One region of the Paenibacillus sp. JT31N11 genome, then DNA from elsewhere that is predicted to be linked to it. Evidence: riboswitches for the same ligand, from Rfam matches in the RefSeq annotation. Region 1 holds a riboswitch; the other holds the start of a gene.
The links. A riboswitch is a leader RNA that binds a small molecule or an ion and turns the genes downstream of it on or off. The one in region 1 is predicted to bind ZMP and ZTP.

Region 1 (3,231 bases):
TTCGACAATCGGCCCGTCCGCTTCCGACTTCTGTTTCACTTCCAGCCATTCCGGATCCTGGCCGAATACATCCCACTGGCGGTTCCGCTCGTCCATATCGTTGTATTCCATGATGTAATACAGCTTGGAGTGTCCTTCCTGATCGACCCAGAAGTCATAAACCTTCATTCCAAGGCGTTTGAAAATTCCAAGGGTGTGGTTGGCGAAACGGGCATTCATGGCTTCCATCTTCCCGGCATGAACGGAATAGATACGCAGTTCGTACAGCAAGTTAATATCCTCCCTAGGTAAAATGATTGCTTTCCTGTTAGATCCTGCCCGCTGTGAAGACGCTGCCAACAGGGGGCATATCTGATATATTCCCGCATTTTGCGGTCAAAAGCAATGGCCGCTGCGGATATTCCGGCTATTCCGTCTGCTATTCACTCATCCGGCCGGGGCGATAATAGGGATAATCCATTTTTTCCTGAACCTGCCGGGCGACCTCCGGAGTGCTTAATGAATCGACGAGGAACAAGCCAAGATCAAGGGATGCGGAGACGCCGCCGCCCGTGAACACATTGCCATCCCTGACAACGCGGGACTTTACGACCTCTGAGCAATAAGGGGCAAGCAGGTCATATGCAGAAGGGTTCGTCGTAGCCCGTTTATCAGTCAAGAAACCAGACGCCTTAATCTCCACATCGCGTGCAGTTTTCACCCACGAGACAAAATCGGGGTCATGCCTAAGCTGCCTTGTAGAAAATCCGCCGGGGATAAAAATCAGATCATATCCGGAGAGATCCGGATAGACATGCGGGATTTTTATGGTTAATCCCCGATCATCCGTGATTTCCGCCTTCGTCGAACAAAAATCCCATGACACCGCTTCTTTGACTCCCAAAATGCCCAACCAGGTTACAGCTTCGTAAAAACCGCTAAAATCCAGCGTCGTCATTCCGTCAAATAAAATAAATGCCATCTTCATTCCCGTACACCGGCCTCTCGTTTGTCTGGTATAAAACAAAAAAAGCACCCGATCTGAAGAGAATCAAGTACTTTGCCCAGGCGTACGGCTGTTTGTCGGTGCGCTCCCTCATGGTTATCCATGTTTACGCCAGTAACGCACCGTTTCATGCTAGTGTTATAATCTTACATTCTTCTGCTGGAAAGTTCAAGGAGATAAAAGGAGATAAATCTCCGCCTGGTTTGTTTAGCCTTCAGCCTTCATCCTTCACTGCTATAGCCCTGTGCCTCCAGGTTCTTGCGGCTGGTTTTCATGATGAACATGTACATGAGAGCAAAACCCGCCACGCCCAGCAAAGCCGTCCCGGCGCTTATCCGGTACATCGCATGCGCGCCAAGATTCTGGAATATCCAGCCCCCGGTGACGCCCGCTACGATCCCGGACAGCCCTCCCCAGCTGAGGGCGTATACCGCTTGACCCGAGGCCCGGTATTCCTTCGGAACGAGCAGGGCGGTCAATTGCGTGCCTACATAATAATAACCTGCAAAAGTAAGACAGTGCAGGGCCTGAATGAAGATGATCTGATAAGGGGTTTCCGCCACCGACATCAGAAACCAGCGCAGCGCGTAAAGCAGACTGACAACGGCCAGACAGAAAATCATCGTTCGTTGACTTTTGCGCAAATACCGGTCAAATAGCAGGTAAACCGGAATCTCGAAGATGGATGACAGAAAAGCGGACCAGCCGATCAGAGAGTTTTTGCCTCCCAGATCGGAGATATAGATCGAAACAAATGTGTTGTTCATGGAGTTTGGAATCGAAATGAGAACGCCGATGACAAGGAACATGATAAACGGTTTGTTGGCCCATATTTGACCATAACCGACCGGGGCTCCTTTACGGCTGCCCGTTTTGCCTCCGCGGGGCAGCTTCAAGGCCAGGGCGATGGAGATGAGCATCATCACCCCGTACACGATCCACAGCTGATGAATGCCAAGTCGCTCGATGACCGGTCCTGTCGCCACCGCCATAACGGCCCACCCGAGGGAACCCCACAGACGGAAGCTGCCGAACTTAAGGCCTGTCTTGTCGGCCACATCGAGATTGAGGCTGTTGCTTTGCGAGAACAACGGGCTCTGGAAGAAAAAATAGAGCAGCATGAACGTAAAGATAAGATAGCCCGCGTTCAGAGAAAAGACGATCTGCATGACCACGGCATTGCCGATCAGCAGCATGAGCAGAACGCGCCTGGCATTCTCCAGCCGGTCGCTCCAATATCCCCAGAAGGGGTTGGAGAGGAGGGAGATGAACGGGCCTCCGGCGAGCAGCAGGCCAACCGTAAAGTTGGACATGCCGGTTTCCTTCAAATAAAGCGGAAAAAAAGTGCTGTAGACGGAGATCGCCCCATAGATGAAAAAGTTGAACGCTTTTATAAAGCCCAGGGAACGTATGTTGGTCAATGATGGGTGTGACATGTAGAGCGCTCAATCCTTTCCCGCTGACGAACCTGTTTTGGCAAGCTTCCGGTACTGCGTCGGCGTGATTCCGGTATGCGATTTGAAGATCGAGCAGAAGTATTTGTACTCCTTGTAGCCGACTTTCTCGGCGATCTCGAATACCCGCTCGTCGGTTCCGACCAGACTTGCTTTGGCCCGTTCGATGCGTACCTCATTCAGATACTCCGCGAACCCTTTGCCGAAATTTTGTTTGAACAGGATGCTGAAATAATTCGGCGTTATTTTGAGCAGGGCGGCCAGCTCAGAGGCCTTCAAATCCGTATGGTAGCTGGAATCAATATGCTTGTTGACGCGTTCGGCGATCCAGTGGTTCTTGTTGGCCAGGGAGGAATGAATCATCGCATGCAGGGACCAAAGCTCTTTGCGGAGCAGCGATTCCATGGCGCGGTAGGAGTTGTGCGTCAACAGATCGATTTCGCCCGAATTGAACGGATCGGTGCGCTCCGACAAATCCATGCCGTTCGTATGCAGTCTGCGATGCAGGATAATGCTCAATTCCTTGAAAGCCTGCAATATTTCCTTCAGCAGATAGCCCCTCTCGCGAAACTGCTGCATGATGCTCCCGATGATGTCATCCAGTTCCTCATAGCCTCCATGAAAGAGCACGTGGACCAGCTGCTTCTCCAGCTCGAACGGAGAGAACGGCAGAGGGCTCCGCCCGGAAATTTGCTCTTCATTATGAAACTGGATGGAGGGGCATTCCGGAACTGCAGCAAGCTGCAGGGCCGTGGTGGCCTCTATACTGCGGGCATAAGCCTCGTCCAATTG
Region 2 (3,231 bases), on a different contig from region 1:
CCGAATGCCGAGCAGCAGCAAGACGATTACCGACGATGCCAACGATGCGTGCAAGATAACGGAGAACATCGTTTTCATGACGATCATGATTTCTTCTTCTCTTCCAGCAGCTGTTGAAGCTCTTCGATATCTTTCTCCGAAAGAGTCTCTTCCTCAAGAAATTTCGCAAAAAGCATGCCTACGGCACCGTTATAAACTCTGTCCAGAAAGGATCGGTTCTCGGTTTTTAAGTAATCTTCATATGAAACCAACGGATAATAGAGATAATTCCTGCCGGACTTTTCGAAACGGATCGCATCCTTCTTGTGCAAGCGGTTCAGAAAGGTTTTGATTGTCTGATCCGACCATTGCATCTGCTCCGTCAGCTTGAGAATGATCTCATTAGCGGATAAAGGCTCTTTCTGCCAAAGAAGCTTCATGACTTCAAGTTCGGCATCGGTAATGTGAGGGGGATTATTCATAGTCTTAACCTCTTTTCAATCCCAAGCTTTTCGTTTACACCTGTAAACGATATTTAAAATTTACACATATAAAAGAATATTGTCAACCGGAGAGATATGGATAACCCGAAATTGTAGCAAAAGACATATTCTATTTCGGGTACATTACCTTGCATATTCCCAATAAAGGACAGCCGGGTTCCCCGCAAATGATCTTTAACTAACCGTTACTGCAATGAAAAAGCAGCTGATCGATGTAACCAGCTGCTGATCATCCTTCTATCTGCCAGAAAGCAAGCTCCTCCACTATCGTACCCTTAACGGAAAAATGAATGTGCATAATTCCGTAGCTTAAGATCTGTCAGCGAACGAAAGTCCCTTAGCGGCGAGTTCTTGACGGATAATATCTAACGCTTTTGGTCCCATACCATGCAACTTCAGAACCTCGGCTTCGCTGATCATCGTGAACTGTTCAAGCCGAAAGTATCCAGCTCCGGCGAGTGCTCGTTGTGCTGGTTTGCCTATCCCGGTCGGAAGGTCGTTTTCAGGTTTTGGTTCATTGATATTTGTCAACGCTATTTCTCCCTTCTCCTTAAGTAGTGATTTCCGATCTTGAATTGATGATTGTAAGTTTCTCTCTATCATAGCAGGTAATATATGTCATGAGTTCTTATCGACTGCTCCTTTTTGAAATAACGCGTTTGGGAAGGTTTTTTGAGCTGCCGTGGCAGCTCCTTCGTAAAGCTATCTATCGTGCTTCGTTAGCTGAATGCTTATTTCGAATTTGGAATTGAATATCTTGATTTGAAACATGAATAAACTTTACCAACAATGCGATTTTGTTTTCAGCATTGATGCGTTCCCAGTAAAAGTCTGCTATATCATTAATTGAATCGAATAGTGGTACTTCGAAAGGGTCGCCTTCAAATGGTTTTAGTACAGCATTCTGCTCTGAGTTGTACGTGTGAATGCAGTGACCAATGCCACTCTTAAATTTACTGTATTGATAACTATTGCGTAAGCAAACTGAAGGGTCGTTGTCGTGTGTTTTTAAAATCGACAAACTATACTGTTTAAGTTCTGTGTTTATCACGGCTGAAATTCTCGGTGTAAAGTGCGGAGCATCTGGTTCAAACTCTCGAAGCATTAACGATTGTTCAAAGGACCGGTTATGCTGCAACCCATCATAGATAGTATCAGTTTGATCACCATTCGAGACAATGTGCATGTTCACCCTATGTCGGATAGGATAATAAATAATAAGTGATGGATCTTCCATTTTGGCAGGATCAAATACTTTGTTCTTTACGCCCCATCCGTCCAGTTCAAAGACGCGGTTGCGGCTATTCACGCTTCTCCCCATAATCCAATAAACCTGTACATAATGCGACCTAGAAGGAGTCATTCCTACGATAAGCGTTCTTCCGGGATATGGGTTTTCAAACAAATCGTGTTGAACTGTTTTCATTGCTCTTGCTCCTCTCGAGTAAACATAAAGAGGTAAGGGGAAATTCCCCTTACCTCTGCCCAGGCGTACGGCCATAACCTATATGCTTCCTCATGGATCCCCATGCTTCGCCAGTCACATATAAGTTCTAAATTACTTCCAATAATAGAAATTACTGCTAGTAAAATCAATTATGACAATGGCTTAACTAGCACCAACGGAACTACGCTCTACTGTCCGTTAGCGTAGTAATAGCTACAGCCTATAAAAAAGTCGACAGCCTACTGTGTTGTTATTAAGCTCTCGTACCCGTTCGTATTATGAGGTCACCAGATCTTTCTGGTGGACCTCATTTTTATGTGGTCGTAAGATAGCGGTAGCCGGTGATCGAACGTTCGTACCCGTGGGACTTGGATCCCGAGAGCTATTCCGTTCATCCCCCTACTTGTTAAACCATGATTAGGCTGGTTGGGACAAAGATCCCGAATAACAAGCGATACTGTGGACGACAAGAAGGTTAGGGTTGCCGGTGAAAATAAGTTAAGGAGTGGTGGAATGAACCCTGTCATTGGATTGGACGTATCAAAAGGAGAAAGTCATGCACATGCTTTTTCAGATCGAGGAACGCCTTACGGAAAGACCTTTCGATTTGAGCACAATCTGGAGGGATTAGCCTCCTTCCTTCGTTATGGGTTTTACGATATAAAGTAATTCTGCGTAGTAATTAGGGTATCCTGCCCGTTCGTAACGACAGTTTCAACACATACCTTATATCTTATGTATCGAAAAAACCAGCCCCCTTAAAGGACTGGTTCACTGCAGCTAGCTATCGTCTCCGGTTTGGGCGTTTCCGTACCTCTGAAACGGTTGTCCACATTGGCCTGTTAGATTGATTAACGAATAAATTCAATTTCCGGGTGCTCCGGTGAAGGACCTTGGAGTAAATCGCCGGACATGTATCGCAAGTGTCGGTCGAAGAAAGCTATGACATAATCGCGTTGGACTGCAATTGCCTGCGCCGGATCGATGGTACCGATCGACTCTTGGATCACCGTATCGGGTAAGCCCAGCTTTTCTTTCAATTGTGGCAAAATCGCCGGGTAATCAGTAAACGTAAAATGCATGCCTTGAGGCGCGTTCAGATCAAGCTTCCAGCCGGCTGAATGCTCCCACAACGACTTCCAGTCCGGCCTCGTCAAGTGGGAATCGGGTCCTTCCTCCTTGTAATACCCTGAGCCCAACAACATGAAGGGCCGATCCAGACCTTCCGTCGCGACCGGAAGCAGAGAATCCGGCAAATAGCCTAACGTGCCGTCCATGAGTATGCCGGCATCGATGCGACTG

Region 2: it holds a riboswitch for ZMP and ZTP, as region 1 does, so the genes downstream of both, AC0YNV_RS39090 (IMP cyclohydrolase) here and AC0YNV_RS23940 (DJ-1/PfpI family protein) in region 1, are expected to answer to the same signal.

The regions. Positions count from the first base shown of each region.
Region 1 is NZ_JBWDNQ010000007.1:296,248-299,478, reverse strand. Features, by position in the region: gene AC0YNV_RS23945 (NIPSNAP family protein) at 1-270, opposite strand, end outside; gene AC0YNV_RS23940 (DJ-1/PfpI family protein) at 419-967, opposite strand; ZMP/ZTP riboswitch at 1,035-1,114, opposite strand; gene AC0YNV_RS23935 (MFS transporter) at 1,207-2,421, opposite strand; gene AC0YNV_RS23930 (response regulator) at 2,431-3,231, opposite strand, start outside.
Region 2 is NZ_JBWDNQ010000030.1:40,177-43,407, forward strand. Features, by position in the region: gene AC0YNV_RS39075 (M56 family metallopeptidase) at 1-87, opposite strand, end outside; gene AC0YNV_RS39080 (BlaI/MecI/CopY family transcriptional regulator) at 84-461, opposite strand; gene AC0YNV_RS39085 (helix-hairpin-helix domain-containing protein) at 792-1,013, opposite strand; gene AC0YNV_RS39090 (IMP cyclohydrolase) at 1,189-1,908, opposite strand; ZMP/ZTP riboswitch at 1,959-2,036, opposite strand; partial or broken gene AC0YNV_RS39095 (IS110 family transposase) at 2,443-2,577, shown strand; gene AC0YNV_RS39100 (alpha/beta hydrolase family protein) at 2,781-3,231, opposite strand, start outside.